Regions from separate parts of the Streptomyces sp. NPDC001914 genome, predicted to be linked through region 3. Evidence: riboswitches for the same ligand, from Rfam matches in the RefSeq annotation. Region 3 holds a riboswitch; each other region holds the start of a gene.

Region 1 (5,034 bases), on a different contig from region 3:
CGTCGGCGGGCGCGGAGGCGGGCATGCCGTCCGCGTTGATCCGGTCGTAGCGCACGGTGGCGATGAACTCGCCGCCCACCGTGGCCGCGAGGCCGACCCGGTCCACGAAGTCGTGGTGGGTGAAGCGGCGGACGTCCTTGGCGGACAGGCGCGGGTAGGGCGCGAAGAAGCGGTAGTACTTCGACTCGTCCGACACCTGCTCGTAGAAGCTGACCAGGCGTTCGGCGTCGTCGACGGTGATGGGCCTGATGCGCGCGGTGCCGCCGTCGCGCAGCACCACGTCGGCCTCCCAGTGGGCTGGGTACTCGTGCCGGTCCGACGAGGTCTGCATGGGGCCCAGAGTACGGCTCGCGTACGACAACGGCGCGAGGCAGTCTGAGGGTGACGGGCGTCGGAGCGGGTCTTCGACCGACACCGCGGCGGGTGATGCCCGGGACCGTCCGGGCACTCCTCGCGATATGGAACAATGGTCTAGACAACCCTGAACACCCGAAGGGCAGCATCTCATGGCTGAGCGCCGCGTCAACGTCGGCTGGACCGAGGGCCTCCACGCCCGCCCCGCCTCCATCTTCGTCCGGGCCGCCACGGCGTCCGGCATCCCCGTGACGATCGCCAAGACCGACGGCACCCCCGTCAACGCGGCCTCCATGCTCGCGGTCCTCGGCCTGGGCGCCCAGGGTGGCGAGGAGATCGTTCTCGCCTCGGACGCCGACGGCGCGGACGTCGCCCTCGACCGTCTGGCGAAGCTGGTCGCCGAGGGGCTCGACGAGCTCCCCGAGACCGTCTGAGCCTGCCCGCGAGGCAGTCGGACCCACACGGCCGAGCCGCGGCACCCTTTCTCCGGGTGGCGCGGCTCGGCCGTTTTCCGTGGACCCGTCCGCGAATTCCCCACGTGTCACGCAGGCCTCGGGCCGCGGTCGCGGTAATGCCGCTCACCGGAATTCCGGACAAACGAATAAAAGGGCATCAGAAATGAGCCCCCGCAGAATATCCCTCTTTGTATACGGTGCCTGTGTTAAAGACGCGGGCCCGTCATGTTTACGGGATGTTGCGAACTTCTCACACGGTCCGGCCGGTCGCCGCCGGGAAATCGGAGCCGGTGCGCGGCCGTGGCGCGCTCGGTGTGCAGGGCCGTGATCGCGCGGGCCCGCTCGCTGTCCCCGCGGGCCACCGCGTCCACGATGCCGCCGTGCTCCGCCCAGGACTCCGCGGGGTCGGCCGGCGCCTCGACCGAGTACATCCAGGCGATCTTGTGACGAAGCTGGGCGAGCGTCGAGGTCAGCGCCGGGCTGCCGGACGCCTGGGCCAGCGTCTCGTGGAACCAGCCGCCCAGCGAGCGCAGATCCTCGCTGTGGCCTCGCCTGGAGCGCTCCTGCCCCAGCCTGACCAGTCCCCGCAGCACCTTGAGGTGGGCCTCCGTGCGCCGCTGCGCCGCCCTCGCGGCCCCCAGCGGCTCCAGCAGCATGCGCATCTCCAGGAGGTCCGCCGCCTCCAGCTCGGTGGGCTCGGCGACACAGGCGCCCGCGTGCCGGCGGGTGACCACGAAGCCCTCGGCCTCCAGCGTGCGCAGGGCCTCGCGCACGGGGACGCGAGAGACGCCGTAGCGGCGCGCGAGCAGTTCCTCGGTGAGCCGGCCGCCGCGCTCGTAGACACCCGCGACGATGTCGTCACGGATCGCCGTGCACACCGAGTGCGCCGGAATACGCATGACCGACCTCCGCTTTAATCCCCGTGAAACGCCGTCGATTGACGCTTGTTCAGTGACTCTATTGCAGGAAGCCTGAATTTCCGATGGCGGGCCTGAATCCATGGATATTTTTTGGACAGACGGCGTCCGGAAACGACGATGCCCCGGCTCGGTGAGCCGGGGCATCAAAAGCGGTGGGAAGCCGCGAAGCGGTCGTCAGACGTTGACGCCGTGCGAGCGCAGGTACGCGACCGGGTCGATGTCCGAGCCGTACTCCGCGGTCGTGCGGGCCTCGAAGTGGAGGTGCGGTCCCGTGGTGTTGCCGGTGTCGCCGGAGAGGCCGATCTGCTGGCCCGGGGTGACGGTCTGCCCCACGGACACCCCGATGGACGACAGGTGGCCGTACATGGTGTACGTGCCGTCGTGCATCTTGATCACGACTTGATTGCCGTAGGCGCCGCCCCAGCCGGCCGTGACGACCGTGCCCGAGCCGACGGCGTGGACCGAGGTGCCGGTGCCCGCGTGGAAGTCGACACCGGTGTGGCTGCCGGAGGACCACAGGGCGCTGCTGGCCTGGTAGCCGGTGGAGACGTACGAGCCGGTGATCGGCATGACGAACGTGTTCAGCCGCTTGCGCTCGGCCTCGCGGGCGGCGCGCTCCTTGGCCGCGCGGAGCTTCGAGGCCTGCTCGGCGGCCTCCTTGCGCGCGGTCTGCTCGGCCTGCTTGCGCGCGGCGGCCTCGTCGGCGGCGCGCTGCTGGGCGAAGGCCTGGGCGTCGATCTGGTCGGCGACCGTGTCGTTGAGGGTGACGGTCTGGGTGAGCCCGGTCTGCTCGACGGAGGCTTCCGCGGCGAACGCGGGGGCGGCCAGGGTTCCGATCACACCGGTGGTGGTGAGCGCCGCGACCCCGACGGCGGTCGTGGTGGTGCTGTGCACCCGGCTGCTCGTACGACGATGCTTGCCGGTGCCACAGGTGAACGCCATGTAGGGGCTGATCCTTTCCTTCCCTCTCGCCTACCGGGTTAGCTGACGGGTTCGGAGCAGGAAGGTCTCCTACGGGCCCCCTCCGAGGAGGGCGTCCGATTCACCCCAGGGACTGAGTGGGTCCCCGGCTCCCCTGACTCGCGTCTCGGGGACTCGGCGATGACTGTCCGGTGCCGCGGGCGCGGCGCACTGCGTGACGAACAGCCGGACCGACGCTAAACGGGGTGACTTTCGAACAACAAACGGATCACGATTTTTGTTACGCATGCCACAGGGCAGAAGGGCAACCGCCGTACGAATGCGGACATCTTGGGAACGGCACCTGTAAAGGAAAGGCCCTGACGGCTCTTCAGCCGTCAGGGCCCTCTCGTGTCGCACGGGTTCTACTCGGCGGCCACCACGGTGACTTCACCGATTCCGAGGGCCCTCACCGGGTCCGCGATCTGCGCCGCGTCGCCGACCAGGACGGTCACCAGACGGTCCGTCGGGAAGGCGCTCACGGCCGCCGCGGTGGCCTCCACGGTGCCGGTGGCGGCCAGTTGCCGGTAGAGCGTCGCCTGGTAGTCGTCCGGCAGGTACTGCTCGACCTGGTCCGCGAGCGTGCTCGCGACGGCCGCGGCCGTCTCGAACTTGAGGGGCGCGACGCCCACCAGGTTCTGCACGGCCACGTCCCGCTCGGTGTCGGTCAGGCCCTCGGCCGCGAGGGTGCGCAGCACCGTCCACAGGTCGTCGAGCGCCGGCCCGGTGTTGGGGGTGTCGACGGAGCCGCTGATGGCGAGCATCGCGGCGCCCGTGCCGTCCGGCGCGGAGCGCAGGACCTGCCCGAACGCCCGCACGCCGTAGGTGTAGCCCTTCTCCTCGCGCAGGACGCGGTCCAGGCGCGAGGTGAGGGTGCCGCCGAGGCAGTAGGTGCCGAGGACCTGTGCGGGCCACACACGGTCGTGCCGGTCGGCTCCGACGCGGCCGATGAGGAGCTGTGTCTGGACGGCTCCGGGGCGGTCGACGATGATCACGCGGCCGGTGTCGTCGGCGCTCACCGGCGGCACGGGACGCGGCTCGGCGGACGAGCCGGTCCAGGAGCCGAGCGTGTCGGCGAGCAGCTCGTCGAGATCGACACCCGTCAGGTCGCCGACGACGACCGCGGTGGCCGTGGCGGGGCGCACGTGCTTCTCGTAGAAGGCGCGCACACCCGACGCGTCGATGCTCCGGACCGTCTCCTCGGTGCCCTGACGGGGGCGCGACATGCGCGCGCTCGCCGGGAACAGCTCCTTGGAGAGCTCCTTGGCCGCACGACGGGCCGGGTTCGCCGTCTCGTGCGGGATCTCGTCCAGCCGGTTGGTCACCAGCCGCTCGACCTCGCTGTCCGCGAACGCGGGGGCCCGCAGCGCGTCCCCGAGCAGGCCGAGCGCCTTGGCCAGGCGCGAGACGGGCACTTCGAGCGACAGCCGTACGCCGGGGTGGTCGGCGTGCGCGTCGAGCGTGGCGCCGCAGCGTTCCAGCTCGGCGGCGAAGTCCTCGGCCGAGTGCTTGTCGGTGCCCTCGGAGAAGGCGCGCGCCATGATCGTGGCGATGCCGTCCAGGCCCGCCGGCTCGGCGTCCAGCGGCGCGTCGAGGATCACCTCGACGGCGACGACCTGCTGGCCGGGGCGGTGGCAGCGCAGCACGGTCAGACCGTTGTCCAGGGTGCCGCGCTCGGGAGCGGGGAACGCCCACGGCTTCGGCTGGCCGGCCTGGGGCTGCGGGTGGAAGTCCATGGTGGCGAGCTCGGTCACTTCGCCGCCTCCTCGTCGGTCTCGTCTGTCTCGTCGGCGGAGCCGGCCGCGTCCGCGGCCTCGGCGGTGGTCGGTTCGTAGACGAGCACCGCGCGGTTGTCGGGGCGCAGGCGGGCCTTGGCGGCCTCCTGGACCTCCTCCGCCGTGACGTCGAGGACGCGCTGCACGGCGGTCAGGGCGAGCTGCGGGTCGCCGAACAGGACGGCGTAGCGGCACAGTTCGTCGGCGCGGCCGGCGACGGTGCCGAGCCGGTCGAGCCATTCGCGCTCCAACTGGGCCTGCGCGCGCTCCATTTCTTCGGCCGTGGGGCCCTCCTCGGCGAACCGGGCGAGCTCCTCGTCGACCGCGGCCTCGATGACCGGGACCTCGACGTCGCCGGACGTCTTCACGTCCAGCCAGCCCAGGGAGGGCGCTCCGGCGAGGCGCAGCAGGCCGAACCCGGCCGCGACGGCGGTGCGGTCACGGCGGACGAGCCGGTTGTAGAGCCGGGAGGACTCGCCGCCGCCGAGGACGGTGAGCGCGAGGTCGGCCGCGTCGCACGCGCGCGTGCCGTCCTCCGGGAGGCGGTAGGCGGCCATCAGGGCGCGCGCC
Region 2 (5,034 bases), on a different contig from region 3:
CGCGACCGTCATAGCGCCCGTCGTCGAGGAGTCGGCGAAGGCGGCGGCCGTCCTGCTCGTCTTCCTCTTCCGCAGACGGGACTTCACCGGGATCGTCGACGGTGTCGTCATCGCCGGGGTTACCGCCACCGGCTTCGCCTTCACCGAGAACATCCTCTATCTCGGCACCGCGTTCGGCACCGACCAGCTCAGCGGGGAGAGCGGGCTCGCCTCCGTCACGGCGGCGACGTTCTTCGTCCGTGTGGTGATGTCGCCGTTCGCGCACCCCCTGTTCACCGTGCTGACCGGCATCGGCTTCGGTGTCGCGGCGCTGTCCGCCGAACGCCAGCATGTGCGCCGGGTGCTGATCCCGCTGACCGGACTGCTGCTCGCGATGGGCATGCACGCGCTCTGGAACGGCTCCTCGGGCTTCGGCCGGTTCGGGTTCTTCGGGGTGTACGCGGCGTTCATGGTGCCCGCGTTCGGGCTGCTGACCTGGCTCGTCGTCTGGACGCGGCAGCGCGAGCTGCGGACCGTCCGCGCCGAACTGCCCGTGTACACCGCCGCCGGCTGGCTGGGCCCGGCCGATCCGTGGGCCCTCGGCTCGATGCGGGCGCGGCGCCTCGCGCGCGACTACGCGGGCCACCACTTCGGCAAGGGCGCGGCGCGCTCGGTGGCGGAGTACGAGGCATACGCGACCTCACTGGCGTTCCTGCGCCACCGGGGGCGCCGGGGCCGTGCGGGCGCCGACTTCGTCGTACGGGAGCGCGAGTTGCTGGAGCAGCTGTGGCGCCGCCGGGAGATCGCCCGCCCGGCCCTCGCCTACGCGGCCCGCGCCACGGCGCCGCTGCCCGTGCCGCCGCCCTGGCAGCCCCAGCGGTACGGGCAGCACGTCGCCCCGCCCGCGCGGCCCTACGGGTGGCCGGCCCAGGCGTCCGCGCCGGCCCCGTATCCGGCGTACAACCCGTACCGCTCCTAGGCCGTGTCCGGCGGGCGGCACCGGGGGAACTCACCGGTGCCGCCCGCCGACGGTCCGGCTGTTACGCCGACGCCCGCGACAGGCGCGTCAGTTCCTCGTCGCTCAGCACCAGGTCCGCGACGCCGAGCAGGGCCGGGAGCTGTTCCACCGTGCGGGCGGAGGCGATCGGCGCGGCGACCGTCGGCTGTGCGGCCAGCCAGGCGAGGGCGACCGTCGCGACGGCGGTGTCGTGGGCCGCCGCGATCTCGTCGAGGGCGGCGAGGACCCGCGGTCCGCGGTCCGTGCCGAGGTGCTTGGCCGCGCCGGCCGCCCGGGGCGAGTCGACCGTGGTGCCGGGGCGGTACTTGCCGGTGAGGAAACCGGCGGCGAGCGCGAAGTACGGGACGGCCGCCAGACCGGCCTGGGACGCGACCTCCAGCAGGGCGCCCTCGTAGGTGTCGCGCGAGACGAGGTTGTAGTGCGGCTGGAGGGCGACATAGCGGGCGAGGCCCTCGCGGTCGGAGAACTCCAGGGACTCCCGCAGCCGCTCCGGGGAGATGTTGGAGGCGGCGATGTGCCGAACCTTGCCGGCCTTCACGAGTTCGTCGAGGGCGCCGACGATCTCCTCGACCGGCACCTCCGGCTTGTCGAAGTGCGTGTAGTAGAGGTCGATGTGGTCGGTGCCCAGGCGGCGCAGCGACGCGTCGGCCGCGGCCTTGATGTTGGCACCGGACAGCCCCGGGAAGGCGGGGTGCTGGCTGACCTTGGTGGCGACCACGATGTCCGCGCGGTTGCCGCGGCTCTTCAGCCATCTGCCGATGACGGTCTCGGACTCGCCGCCCTCGTTGCCCTCGACCCAGGCCGAGTAGGAGTCGGCCGTGTCGAGGAAGTTGCCGCCGGCGGCGGCGTAGGCGTCGAGCACGGCGAAGGACCGGGTCTCGTCGGCCGTCCAGCCGAAGACGTTGCCCCCGAGGGAGAGCGGGAAGACCTCGAGGTCGGACGAACCGAGCTTGCGAAGAGAAGTCATGTACGGGCTCAACGCCCGCATCGGATCGATGTATTCCACAATCACCGGGCCCGGGGCGTGCCGCCGTCCGCGCCCGGACGGCCGACAGCCCTGACGCCGGGGGGGGTTGACGTCAGGGCTGCCGGAGTTCGGGGATCAGGGGTTGAGGCCCTTGCTCTGGAGCCATGCCATCGGGTCGATGCCGGTGGCGGCGCCGCCGGGGTGCACTTCGAGGTGCAGGTGCGGGCCGGTGACGTTGCCGGTCGCGCCCACGCGTCCGATGACATCACCCGTGGCGACCTTCTGGCCCACGCTGACGCTGATGGACGACTGGTGGCAGTACCAGAGCTCCGTGCCGTCGTCGAGGGTGAGGATCGTGCGGTAGCCGTACGATCCGGCCCAGCCGGCCTCGGTGACGGTGCCGCTGTGGATCGCCTTGAGCAGCGTGCCGGTGGGCGCCGCGAAGTCGAGTCCGGTGTGGTAGCCGGAGGACCACATGGAGCCGGCCTCACCGAAGGTCGAGGTCAGCGTGTACGAGGACGTCGGCAGCGCGTAGCTCTTGGCGAGCTCGGCGAGGCGCTCGGCCTCGGCCTTCTGCTTGGCCGCCTCCTCCGCCTTCTCCTTCGCAGCGGCTTCCTTGGCCTCGGCCTCGTCCTGCTGGGCGGCGGCGAGCTTCACGGCCTTCTGCGCGGCGGCGGTCTGGGCGGCCTTCTGCGTGGCGGTGTCGGCCTGGTTCTGCTGCGACTGGGCCTGCGCCATGATGCGGTCGCGCAGCGCCTCACCGGCGTCGGTGCTGCCCTGGGCCGTGTCGGAGGTGGTCAGACCGGCGTTGGTGAGCGGAGTCGTGGAGCCCTTGGGAGCGCTGGATCCGCCGTCCGAGATGAGGGCCTTGGCCGACTCGGTCACCGACGACAGGTCCGGCAGCGAGATGGAGACGGGGGCCTTGCCCGGGGCGGCGCTGGCGATGCCGCCTCCGCCGACGGCGGCTATGACACCGACGCCGAGGACCGTGGAGCTGCGGGCGAGTCCTCCGCCGCGCTGCTTGCCCGTGCGGTGCCGGCCGCGGACGGGAGCGAGGGAATCCGCGGTGGGGTTCCACTCCTCCCAGGGTCCCTCGTCCTTGCCGTAGCCGAAGGTGTGGGTTTCGTTCGGCGCGAACGAGGTTGGCTGAGCGGGCCGGTTGGACGCCACGTGGGCGCACTCCTTTCCTTCCTTGCCGCCTACCGGGTTAGCTGACGGGTTCGGAGCAGGAAGGTCTCCTACGCGCGTACGGCCACCGTGCTTCCACGGCGGAATACGCCCGATTCACCCCACGAGTTGGTTCCCCGGTTCCCTGACGGGATTCGGCGCGTGCGCACGGAGCCGTCTCTTGTGACGGTTGTGACGACCGCGCTGCGTTATCGAACGTTAATAGACCCGGGCGCCGAATTCCAAGCTGTTCCGACTGATCATTAACGGCTCTTGGCCAGGACTTTGGGGTCATGAACGATGAAAAACGGGCGAGTTGACCCGGTGCCACTTGCACGGATTTCCCTGACGGTACGTCAGTCGTTATGCGGAGGGATACAGTCCGATCACTGTTCGTGACGCCGGACGGCGAGCAGCGCCATGTCGTCCGTGAGCACGCCGCCCGTGTGCCGGCGGACCGCTTCGGAAAGGGCGGTGAGCAGGGCCTCGGGGCAGGAGAAGACCCGCCCGGCCAGCCAGCGTGCCGGGTCGAAGAACTCCCCCCGGGCGTCACGGGCCTCGGACAGCCCGTCGGTGTGCAGGAGCAGCGTCGCCCCGCGCGGGAACCGGTCCCGCACCGTCGGGGCGGGCCGGCCTCCCAGGTCGCTCATCCCGAGGGGCAGCGCGAAGGAGGCGGCGGAGAGGACGGCGAGCGTCCCGTCGGGATGCAGCAGCAGGGGCGGCGGATGACCGCGGTTGACGACGCGCACCCGGTCCGCGCCGGGCGGGATCTCGGCGAGGACGGCGGTGGTGAACCCCTCGACCGCGTCGACGCCGTCGCGCCGGGTGCCCGAGCGCGTCAGCGCCCGCTCCAGGCGCTCCGCGACGCCCTCCAGGGCCGGCTCCTGCTCGGCCGCCTCCCGGAACGCGCCGACCACCGTCGCGACGGTGGCGACCGCGTTCATCCCCTTGCCCCGTACGTCCCCGACGACGAGCCGTACGCCGTACGGGGAGTCCTGCACGGCGTAGAGGTCCCCGCCGATGAACGCGTCCTCCTGCGCCGCCTCGTACCGGGCCGCGACCTCGAGCCCGGCGATCCGCGGCTCGGGCTCGGGCAGCACGGCGCGCTGCGCGAACTCGGCGATCTCCCGGACGGTGGCGAGCCGTTCGTCGCCGCGCCGCACGACGGTGTTGATGAGGACGGCGAGGACGGCGGCCGTCGTCACCGTGACGACCTCGGTGACCGCGTCGACCTGCAGGACGATGCCGAGCACGCCGTGGACCACGAGAACCGCGCCGACGGCGAGGAGGCCTGCGAGGACGGTGCCGCGCAGCGAGTGGAGGGGGGCGGCGACCAGGGGCGCGGCCGCGAAAAGGGGGGTCGCGGTGTATTCCGACGGGGTGAACCAGTCGTAGACGATCCCGGCGGCGACGAGCAGCAGGGGCAGGGTCCGTGCGAAGGTGCGCGCCCACACGATCCTGCGCGATTCCGCTTCCCCGGGACCGGGCGGCGGGAGGCTCCCGGACCCGCGAACGCCGCGGGACGGCCGGTCGGCCCGGTCACGGAGCCCTTCGGTCCGCCGTTCACCTCCTGGCTGCCCCACCTGTCCAGAAGAACCGGTCCGGGGGCGGCGGGCGACCTGTGTGGCCCGACCGGGCGAGCGGGGCCCGTCCGTGGCACCGGGGCGGAGCCGGCCGGAGAGCCGGGGGGACAAACACCAAGGGCCGGAACTCGTGAATCCGAGTTCCGGCCCTTGGCCTTCAGTAGCGGGGACAGGATTTGAACCTGCGACCTCTGGGTTATGAGCCCAGCGAGCTACCGAGCTGCTCCACCCCGCGTCGTTGAGATAAGTGTACGCCATCCGCGGGACCCGAAGCACACCCCTTTAAACCCGCCCCTCCGGTGGCGCGGGCACCCGCCGCC
Region 3 (5,034 bases):
TGAGACGATCCCCCTCACGGTCCGTGCGAGGCGTGGAGAGCGCCGTGAGGTGGAGGGGCGTCATGCGAGGCTCTGCGGGGATGTCCGCCGACGACGTGTCCCGGTCCGGAGCGACGGGAGCTCCCGTCGCGCTGCGGCCGTGTCGCGCCGCCCTTGCCGAGACGGGTCCGGCGCGTGTCGCCGTACTGATCCTTCACGGCGGCGCCGCGGACAGCAAGGCCCCCTTGCGGCCGTGGAACGTGGCGCGCGCCCGGATGCGGCCGTTCGTGCGCTCCGTGACGCGGGCCCTGCCGGACGAGGGCGCGTTCGTCGGGCAGGTGCTTTACCGCTACCGGGGATGGAACGGCGCGGACGCCGACCCCGTCGCCGACGTCCTGCGGGCACTGGACGAACTCACCGCTCTGGTCGGCGAGGTGCCGGTCGTGCTCGTGGGCCACTCGATGGGCGGGCGCGCCGCTCTGCGGGCCGCCGCCGCACCGCAGGTCCGGGCCGTGGTGGCGCTGGCGCCCTGGTGCCCGGAGGGTGAGCCGGTGGCCCACCTCCGGGACAAACGCGTGATCGTGCTTCACGGGGACCGGGACCGGATCACCGACCCGGCGGCGTCGTTCGCCCTCGTGCGCCGGGCCGCGGCGGCGGGTTCCTCCGCGAGCGCCGTGCGGGTCGAGGGAGGTGACCACGCGATGCTCCGCCGCGCGCGGACCTGGCACCGGGCCACGGGTACGACGGTGGCCGATCTGGTCACCCGGATCGGCGGTGGGCTCGACCCGCTTCCCGCCGAACGGTCCGGTGGCGAACCCGGCGTTCTCTAGAACCTGCCCGGCCCGCCGTGCCCTGTCCACCGGGGTGGCCGTCGGTCAGGGGCCGGGTGTGTCGAGACGGTCGTCGGGGTCGGGGGTGGGGGAGAAGGGGCGGCGAGTGCCGGAGGACGCCTGCCGGGAGGCGGACGAGGGTAGCGGGGCGCCCGTCGAAGGATCCCAGCTCAGAATCCACTCGAAGTCGCGCTGCAGCCGACGTGCTTCGCTTCGCACGAGCGTCGGTATGTCGCCGCGTTCGGAGATCAGTTGGGCATAGATCGGCGCATCGTGCACGTGGGGATCCTCGACTCGCTCGCGTGGTCTGACGTGCCTCGACCGTACGGGCGGCACGTGGTCGCAGCGGTGATCCGGCCAGCTCGGCCAGAACCGGTCAAGGTGTGACCAGCGGGCGCCGTCGATGTTGAACGACGTGCCAGGGAAAGCCAGTTCTGTGCACACTTCCGACACATCCGGGATGGCCGGCCCACCGGCCCGAGACCCCGGAAGGGTCGGATCCGTCCGCTCCGAACGTAATCAGGACGAAGCGGTGCGGGGCCGCCGCGCGGGAGTTCGGGTCGACGGCGGACCTGCGGACGGGCCCGGATCGCCCCAACGACCGTGCTCAGCCGCCTTTTCGAGCACGGCCCGTGTCCTCACCGTCGCGCTGCGGGGTGGTGCGATGAAGGTCACGAAAATGTATCGGACATCTGGGACGTGGATCTTCACATCCGGTGCACAACATGGCTAAGTTGGCGACCAGGCCGCCCGACTCCCTCCGGCGAAGCTCGCCGGGCGGCGCGGCCTCCGCCGAGTCCTGCCTGTCCACGCGGCAGCGGGAGCCGGGGACCCACCGAACCTGGGGTGAATCGGCCAACTGCCTTTCGGGGCAGGGGTCGTAGGGCATACCTTCCGGAATCGTCCGCCCGAACCCGACAGCTAACCCGGTAGGCGGACGACGGAAGGAGCACCACTCCATGGCGCCGGAACGCACCCCGCCCAGCCGCGAGGAAGTCGCCCGACGGCTCTCGTCCCTCTACGACCAGGCGGAGCTCGCCACCGGAAACTTCAACGGGACCCGCGCCTCGGCGAATTCCGCCCGCAGGCCGGGCCGGGGGAGCGCGGGTCAGGGGAGTGGCGTTTCCGACGCCGCCCAGGACGATCTGATGCGGCAGTGGTTCGACGGGGCGCGGTCCCGGTTCGGGCCCTCTGCTCCGGCGTCGCTCCCGGCCGACAGGCAGTCGGAGCGCGGTGGCGGAGGTGCCCGTCCGAAGGCCGTTCCGCAGGGGCCCAAGGGATCCTCGTCGGACCTTCCGACGCTTTACGAGCTGGAGCAGCTCGTGCGGCCGGTGGCCGAGTTGACGGCCGCCCCGGTGCTCGAACTGACCGCCGGTCCGGCCTCGGAGCCGGCCGCGCGCCCCGCGCTGGAGCTGACCGCGGGTCCGACGGCCGGGCCGATGACCGGTTCCATGACCGGTTCCATGACCGGGCCCATGGCCGGTGGCGCCCCGGCGGTACCGGGCCCCCGCACGGAGGTCCGTGCGGCGCTCCGTGCCGGAGCCGCCCCGGCGGGCGCGCCCCAGAAGGTCTCGTCGCACCTCAAGAAGCAGAGTGCCCGGCTCAAGCTCGCCGCCGCGCGGGAGCTGATGGCGCGGCACGCCGCACGGCAGGGCATGCCCGTCGCGCAGATGCCGGCGATCGAGTACCGGCCGACGCCGGAGCCCCAGCTGCCGTCCTTCCCGCCACCTCAGCAGGCCGCGGCGTTCCCGTCGGCCGCTCAGACGGGTTCGTTCCCGTCGGTGGGCCAGACCGGTTCGTTCCCGTCGGTGGGTCAGACGGGTTCGTTCCCGGCGGTGGGCGATTCGGGTTCGTTCCCGTCGGTGGGTCAGACGGGCTCGTTCCCGTCCGTGGGCCAGTCGGGCTCGTTCCCCTCGGTCGCTCAGACGGGCACCTTCCCCTCGGTCGCCCAGACCGGTTCGTTCCCGTCGGTCCCTCAGGCCGCGCCGTTCCAGGCGGCTCCTCAGACCGCCGCGTTGCCGTCCACCGCTCAGACCGGTTCATTCCCGTCGGTGGGTCAGACGGGCTCGTTCCCCTCGGTCGGCCAGACCGGTTCGTTCCCGTCGGTCGCTCAGGCGCCCGCGTTCCAGGCGGCGCCCCAGCCCGCGCCGTACGAGGCGGTGCCCCAGGCCGCCGCGTTCCAGGCGGCGCCCGCGCCCCAGGTCTTCGACACGGGCTCCATGCCCCAGGTGTACGAGTCGGCGCCGCCTCCGGCCGTGGAGTCCAAGGCGGTCATCCTGCCCCCCGGCTACGAAGCGCCGGCCCCGGCCCCCGAGTACACGTCCGTGCTCCTGCCCCTCTCGTACGACAAGCCGACCCGCCCCAGCGGGTATCAGCCGGCGCCGATGCCGCCGGTGAACGAACCGGCGCCCCAGCCCCCGGCGTACGAGACGGCGCCGCGTCCCGCCGCGTACCAGGCGGCCCCGCCGATGCCGCCGGTCACTGAGCCGGTGCCGCAGGCGCCCGCGTACGAGTCCGCGCCGCCCCAGGCCGCGTACGCGTCGGCCCCGATGCCTCCGGTGAACCAGCCGGCGCCTCCGCAGGCCGACGACGCCTGGCGGCAGTCGTTGCGGCCGGCGGCCCAGCAGCAGACGTGGCCCGCCGCTCCCGGGACCGTCGACGCGAACCCGGGCTTCGACATCGACAGCCTCGTCGCCGGAGCGGCCGCCCCGCAGGCCGTGGCTCCGCCGGCCGCCGCTCCGGACAGCCGGGCCGCCGAGGCGGTGGCCTTCGCCCGCGCTCAGATCGGCAGCCCGTGCGTGTGGGGGGCGTCCGGACCCGGTTCGTACGACCCCTCCGGTCTCACCCAGGCGGCCTGGAAGAGCGCCGGGGTCATGCTCCCCCGGTCGACGCAGGAGCAGGCACAGGCCGGCCCGGCGGTCGACCTCGGCGCCATCCAGCCGGGTGACCTGGTCTTCTTCCACGCCAACGTGAGCCACGTCGGTCTCTACGTGGGCGACGGCATGATGGTCCACGCGCCGAGTCCCGGAGCGCGCATCAGCGAGGAGTCCGTCGAGTCCGTCGGACAGGCGGCCATCCACAGCGTCGTCCGTCCGGTCTGAGCCGCCGCCCGTATGCCCCGGAGGCCGTTGACCGGTCCCGGCCCGCGGGGCGTACGGCCGTCCGGGGCGTACCGGCGGCCGTCCGGAGGGTGGTCCTCGGTGAAGGCGCCGCAGCGGTGCCGCGGCGCCGGCCGTCAGAACTCGCTGTCGATCCCCGTGACGGCGGCGGGACCCAGCGGCGCGTCGTCCGCGGACAGACCGCTGTCCAGGAGCGCACCGGAGACGAGCCGCACCGCCTCGGCCTCGGCGCTCTTCCGGTCCGCGGCCTCGACCTCCAGCCGTACGGAGAACCGGTTGTCCTCGTCGACGGTCAGCAGGCTCAGTTCCTCGCTCTCGCCCAGGTCCGTGTTCTGCGGGTCCTGGGGGCGAAGCCTGCGTTCCACGTCGGCCCGGGAGGCGTCCGGGAGGCCGTGGACGAACGTCCCGGGAACGGTGATGACGTAGGTGGTCACAGGAGCTCCTAGTGCGGCCGGCGCGCGGGCCTGAAGTGCGGTCGGTTGTGTGATCGCCCGTATACCCCGCATTGTGCCGGGCACCCGGATCTTCTTCGCGTCGGACGGAGCCCGACGTGCGGCGGCCGTGCGTCCGGCGCCGCCCGCCGTGCGGTGACCGGGTCCGGCGGTCCCTGCCGCGCGGTGATCGCGTGGCGATACGGTCGGCCCATGGCTGACGCTAGGTTGACCACCGCCTCGTACCTCGTCCTCGGCATCATCGACAAGCTGGGCGAGGCCAGCGCGTACGACGTCAAGGGGGAGGCGGCGCGGACGGTCGCGCCCTTCTGGTCGGTGCCGCACGCGCAGGTGTACGCGCAGTGCGACCGTCTCCTCGACGCCGGGATGCTGTCCCAGGTACGCCAGGAGAGCGGCCGCAACCGCAGGGTGCTGACGCTGACGGACCAGGGCCGGAGCGCCCTGCGGGGCTGGCTCGACGACCCCGCGTTCGTCCCGGTGGAGGCCCGCGAGCGCGGCATCCTCAAGCTGTGGTTCGGCGGCGAGCCCGACGTGCTCGGCCCCGTACAGCTCGACGAGCACCGCCGGACCCTCGGTGAGTACGAGGAACTCGCCGAGACCGTGGGCGAATTGCTGACGCGCGGGCAGCGGGACGCGCTGGAGTTCGGAATCCGG
Region 4 (5,034 bases), on a different contig from region 3:
CCTGCGGCAAGGAGGTCGCCGCACTCCTCTCCAACGGGTGTCACTGGTAACGGACTTGGTGACGGCCGCGTCCGGAGCTCGGCCGAGTCGGGCTTGGCGCAAGGGGTGTTGGGGAGTTGTGGGTGGTCCTGTGCGGGAAAGTGGGTGTGGGCGGAAGCGGAGCCTGGGTGATCCGAAGCGGTCGCAACGCGCTTACCACCGTGCGGTGAACGGCGTTGCTGACGGGATACCGGACGTCGTCCGGTTCAGGCCGGGCCGATGAGTCGTTCGATCCGTATTCTTCGGATCATGGCCGCTCCGACTGCATATTCACTCATCGCCACTGACCTGGACGGAACGCTGCTGCGCGGCGACGACACACTCTCCGACCGGTCACGCGCCGCGTTGGCGAAGGTGACCCAGGCAGGTGCCCGGCATCTCGTGGTCACGGGCCGACCGGCGCCGCGCGTGCGACCCCTTCTCGACGAACTCGGCGGCGAGGGACTGGCGGTGTGCGGGCAGGGGGCGCAGCTCTACGACGCCGGCGCGGACCGCATGCTGTGGTCGGTGACGCTGGACAGGGAGCTGGCGGAGACGGCGCTCGGCAAGATCGAGGCGGAGGTCGGGCTGCTGTACGCGGCGGTCGACCAGGACGGCGTGGACGGGCTGACGCTCATCGAGCCGGGCTATGTCATGCCGCATCCGACGCTGCCGGCGGTGCGGGTGCCGCGCAGGGACGACCTCTGGGCGGAGCCGATCAGCAAGGTGCTGCTCCGGCACCCGTCCTTGTCCGACGACGAGTTGGCCTCGGCGGCGCGGGGAGTGGTCGGTTCGCTGGCGACGGTCACCATGTCCGGGCCGGGCACCGTCGAACTCCAGCCATGCGGAGTGACCAAGGCGACGGGCCTCGCTCTCGCCGCGGCGCATCTCGGGCTCACGCCGGGCGCGACGCTCGCCTTCGGTGACATGCCCAACGACATCCCGATGTTCGACTGGGCGGCCCGGGGCGTGGCGATGGCCAACGCCCATCCGGAACTGAAGGCGGTGGCCGACGAGGTCACGCTGTCGAACGAGGACGACGGGATCGCGGTCGTCCTGGAGCGGATCTTCGGCTTCGGCTGACACCGGCGCACCCGTCCGACGTACGGTCCCGTCCGATGCGCGGTCCCGTCCGACGTACGGGACAGTCCGACGCACGCCCGCCCGCGCCCGCACCCACCACACGGAAAACGCACCCGCCGACGGCCCGGAAGGCGCCGTCGGCGGGTGCGGTGAAGAGGGTGTCGCGGGGGTGCGATCAGTAGGCGCCGTTGACGTTGTCGATGGAGCCGTACTTGTCGGCCGCGTAGTTGCAGGCGGCGGTGATGTTGGCGACCGGGTCGTAGATGTTCGACGACGTGCCGGCGACGTGGTACGCCTGGAACGTGGGGTCGATCACCTGGAGCAGGCCCTTGGAGGGGATGCCCGCGGCGGCGTTGGAGTCCCAGTTGTTGATGGCGTTGGGGTTGCCGGAGGACTCGCGCATCACGTTGCGGTAGATGCCGTCGTAGCTGCCCGGGATGCCGGCCTTGGCCATGACGTCCAGGGATTCCTTGATCCAGCCGTCGAGGTCGTTGGAGTACGTCTTGGCGGCGGCCTGGGTGACGGTGGTCGTCTTGGACTTGGCGACGGCGGCGGTCGCGTTCGCCGTGGTGCGGACGGTCGTCGACTTCAGGGTCTTCGTGCCTACGGTCAGCTTCAGGCCCGGACGGATCATCGAGGGGTTGTCGCCGATGACCGCGCGGTTCGCCGCGTACAGCTTCTTCCAGCCACCGCTCTTGGGGTACTTCTTCGCCACCTTCGCGAGGGTGTCGCCGGCGACGACCTTGTAGGTGACGAGCTGCACGTTGGGGACCACCGCGGTCTTGGCCGCCTGGGGAGCCTGCGCCGGAGTGGCGGCGCTGGCGCCGGTCGCGCCCACGAGGGGGAGGGCGAGGGCCATGCCACCCGTACCGGCGGCGATCATGCCCCGGGTGATGACGTTGGTCTTCATGCGGCGGTGCTTGCCTCGTATGGGCATGACGAATGTCCTCTCCGACGCCTGCGAGGTGAGCTGTCGGGTTCGGGCGGGAGATGCCCGGCCGCGCTGTGGGCGCGGCTTCACCCCAAGCCGGTCCGGTTTGTCCGGATCGGCGGCTTACCTGTGGTTCCCCCGCTCCTGCCGTGCGTGGGTCGATGGGTTGCCGGGCGGCGGCAGGATTCGGCGATCCGCCCGGGGTCGACCAGAACGTATGCGAGAGCACATGTCCGAAACAAGACGAGATTTGACTGAGAAGATCACTTTCGCCTGGTTGATGAGCGGGTAAAAAGTCCGATTGTGCCGGAATTGGATCCTCAACTTGCCTTTCGCAAAGGGGTTGAGTCGAAAGAGGTGCCCCGTGGAACCCTCGTCGGCCGGTGACCCAACTCACGAGACCAAAGACCATCAAGGCGGCATGAGGGGGTAATTCGGGCATTGCGCCTGCGTTGGTGAGGGTCCTCCTGCCCCCCTGAAGGCGTCGAGCAGCCCCTGGTGCGGGGGGAATTGTGGCGCGGGACACAGCGGCGGGCGCGGTTCGCCGGGGGTGGGGGAGCGCGGACACGAGAGCGGACCGGTCGCGGTGGAGGCGCGGCGAAGTGGGCGTCGTACCGCCGCAGTTGGGTCCACGCGCGCCCGGCCGGCGGTGAACTCCCTTTGTTCACTGGGCTGGTCAGCCGGCCGTGCGCGGGATTCGCTTCTCCCAGGTCCGGTGGAAGACGACCTCGTCGCCGTCCTTGCAGACGAGTTCGTCGGTCGTGATGAAGTCCCGCGCGTCGCAGGTGAGGGCGGAGACCGTCTCGACGCGGGCGTCCCAGGGCAGCTCGGGCCGGTGCAGCCGGATCGACCAGGCCGAGCGGGCGCGGGCGGAGAGCGGGTCCGACGTGCCGATCGTGTACGTCTCCCGGGCCTCCTCCGTGCATTCGAGGCCGTCGGGGAACACCTGGGTGCCGCCGCGTCCCGGGTCCACCTCCAGGCTCCAGGTCTCCGCGGCCACGTCGCGCAGGACCAGGCGTCGCGGGCGGGGCTCGTCGAGGGTCGCGGAGACGGTCACGCCGAGGGGTTCGGACTCCTCCGGTTCCTCGAAAGCGACCGAGGGGTCCGACTTCGTTGCCCGCACCGGGAGTTCGAGGACGCTGCCGACCGGCTCCAGGGTGAAGCCCGCCTCCGAGCCCGGCTGGGGCCAGATCCAGGGCCAGTACGCGGAGGAGACGCCCAGCCGGATGCGATGGCCCGCCGGGAACGCGTAGCCGATGGCGTTCAGGTCGAAGACGACGTGCTCCGTGGTGCCCGGGCTCCAGGGAACCGTCCTGTCCGGGCCCCGGCGCGCCGACAGGTTCAAGGCGCCCCGGGTGACGAGTGTGGACGCCCCGTCGGGGGCCACGTCGCACAGCCGGGCGATCACCTGGCCCCGGGGTGACGCGGACGTCAGCCGCAGATTGACCCGGGGGCGGCCCAGGACCCAGGTCTCCTCGCCCACCTCGAACTCGAAGCAGGCCGACCTGGCGTCCTCCTCCCGCTGGTCGGGCGGCAGGTCGGCGTCGTCGCCCGAGGGGAAGAGCCGGCCCGCGTCGACCCCGGTGTGCTGCGGGGACCGCACCGGCAGCGGGGCGCCCTGGAGCGCGTACGCGACCGGGGTCACCGAGGGTGAGGGCCAGGCCGGGTCGCCCACCCAGCGGCCGGGGATCCGGGCGTACGCGGTCGCGGGAGGGTGCGCGTCCATCACGTAGGAGCGCAGGAGAGGGACGGAGAGCGCGTCCGTGTCCTCGTCGCGGAGCCAGTGGTCCCACCAGCGCAGCGTCTCCTGGAGGAAGCCGATCGCCGGTCCGGGCGGCAGGCCCCGGTCCGGGTACTGGCGGGACCAGGGGCCGATGAGACCTCGTACGCGATCCGCAGGCAGGTTCCGCACCAGGCGCAGCACCGTGTCGCGGTGCGGGTCGTGCCAGCCGCCGACCGCGAGGACCGCCGCGCGGATGGCCCCGTACTCCTCGCGGACAGCGCCCTCACGCCAGTACGCGTCCCGGGTCTGGTGCGCCAGCCAGGTGTGCGCCGGGGGAGTGACGGCCTCCAGTCGCTTCTCCCACATGTCCCGCCACATCCCCTCGCCCACGTGCGCGGGGTCCGGCGGGCGGGCGGCGAAGGCGAGCAGACGGGCCGACCTGGCGTGCGTGTCGGCGGCGAGGACGGAACCTCCCGCGTGGTGCGTGTCGTTGTCATAAGGGTCGTCGGTCGAGCAGACCGTGACGACCGCCCTGAGCGGCTCGGGCGTGCGGGCCGCGACCCGGAGGGAGGTGAAGCCGCCCCACGCGATCCCGAACATGCCGACCCGGCCGGTGCACCAGGGCCGGCCGGCCAGCCAGGAGACCACCTCCACCCCGTCGTCCGCCTCGGTCCCCGCCCGTCCGTCCCCGGGCACTCCCTCGGAATTGCCGTGCCCGCGCACGTCCACGCGGACGGAGGCGTAGCCGTGCCCGGCGTACCAGGGGTGGCGCTGCTGGTCGCGCGCGGCCGTCCAGTCGGTCAGGCGGTACGGGGCGTACTCCAGGAGCGCCGGTACGGGCTCCTCGGTCAGCGGTCGCCAGATCCGGGCGTACAGACGGGTGCCGTCCGAGAGAGGGACGAGGACGTCCTCGTGAGTGATCTCGTAGGGGAAGGACGTACGGATGTGCATGAGCGTCACCTCGGTGGACGGAATGCGTCGTGCGGCACGGCCGGAGGAGCGGGGACCGTCGGGTCCCGGCCGTACGCGGGTCGGGCACGGCTGTGGGACAAGGTCACCTCTTCCGGGTGCTTCGCCGCATGTCGTCACCATTCGGTTCACATCATCTGATCATGAACATACCGTCGGTGATCGGGTGGCGCCCGTGAACCGGGGTACCCGTCGTTGGGGCACGCAGGTGCTTCCCGTGTGCCTTCCGGGTGTACTCCCGCATACCCCCTGGCGGAGCGAAGTGGGCCGGGGGACGGTGGGCGCTCGCGGTGATCGAAACGTGACCGGA

What was found. A riboswitch is a leader RNA that binds a small molecule or an ion and turns the genes downstream of it on or off. The one in region 3 is predicted to bind cyclic di-AMP.
Region 1: linked by a shared signal. The riboswitch ahead of ACFYYF_RS19880 (M23 family metallopeptidase) and the one ahead of ACFYYF_RS14950 (NlpC/P60 family protein) in region 3 are both predicted to bind cyclic di-AMP.
Region 2: linked by a shared signal. The riboswitch ahead of ACFYYF_RS38590 (M23 family metallopeptidase) and the one ahead of ACFYYF_RS14950 (NlpC/P60 family protein) in region 3 are both predicted to bind cyclic di-AMP.
Region 4: linked by a shared signal. The riboswitch ahead of ACFYYF_RS05685 (transglycosylase SLT domain-containing protein) and the one ahead of ACFYYF_RS14950 (NlpC/P60 family protein) in region 3 are both predicted to bind cyclic di-AMP.

What each region holds. Positions count from the first base shown of each region.
Region 1 covers NZ_JBIASW010000006.1:382,604-387,637, forward strand. Annotated here, with positions in the region: gene ACFYYF_RS19865 (GNAT family N-acetyltransferase) at 1-331, opposite strand, end outside; gene ACFYYF_RS19870 (HPr family phosphocarrier protein) at 507-788, shown strand; gene ACFYYF_RS19875 (GntR family transcriptional regulator) at 1,016-1,708, opposite strand; gene ACFYYF_RS19880 (M23 family metallopeptidase) at 1,904-2,671, opposite strand; cyclic di-AMP (ydaO/yuaA leader) riboswitch at 2,684-2,840, opposite strand; gene ACFYYF_RS19885 (pitrilysin family protein) at 3,055-4,443, opposite strand; gene ACFYYF_RS19890 (M16 family metallopeptidase) at 4,440-5,034, opposite strand, start outside.
Region 2 covers NZ_JBIASW010000024.1:66,244-71,277, reverse strand. Annotated here, with positions in the region: gene ACFYYF_RS38600 (PrsW family intramembrane metalloprotease) at 1-958, shown strand, start outside; gene ACFYYF_RS38595 (aldo/keto reductase) at 1,020-1,964, opposite strand; gene ACFYYF_RS38590 (M23 family metallopeptidase) at 2,100-3,134, opposite strand; cyclic di-AMP (ydaO/yuaA leader) riboswitch at 3,146-3,302, opposite strand; gene ACFYYF_RS38585 (PP2C family protein-serine/threonine phosphatase) at 3,518-4,585, opposite strand; tRNA gene ACFYYF_RS38580 (tRNA-Met) at 4,876-4,949, opposite strand; gene ACFYYF_RS38575 (dihydrofolate reductase family protein) at 5,034-5,034, opposite strand, start outside.
Region 3 covers NZ_JBIASW010000004.1:551,470-556,503, reverse strand. Annotated here, with positions in the region: gene ACFYYF_RS14955 (alpha/beta hydrolase) at 63-809, shown strand; cyclic di-AMP (ydaO/yuaA leader) riboswitch at 1,590-1,761, shown strand; gene ACFYYF_RS14950 (NlpC/P60 family protein) at 1,769-3,910, shown strand; gene ACFYYF_RS14945 (hypothetical protein) at 4,045-4,362, opposite strand; gene ACFYYF_RS14940 (helix-turn-helix transcriptional regulator) at 4,573-5,034, shown strand, end outside.
Region 4 covers NZ_JBIASW010000002.1:150,796-155,829, forward strand. Annotated here, with positions in the region: gene ACFYYF_RS05680 (HAD family hydrolase) at 289-1,101, shown strand; gene ACFYYF_RS05685 (transglycosylase SLT domain-containing protein) at 1,277-2,038, opposite strand; cyclic di-AMP (ydaO/yuaA leader) riboswitch at 2,042-2,234, opposite strand; gene ACFYYF_RS05690 (CocE/NonD family hydrolase) at 2,709-4,706, opposite strand.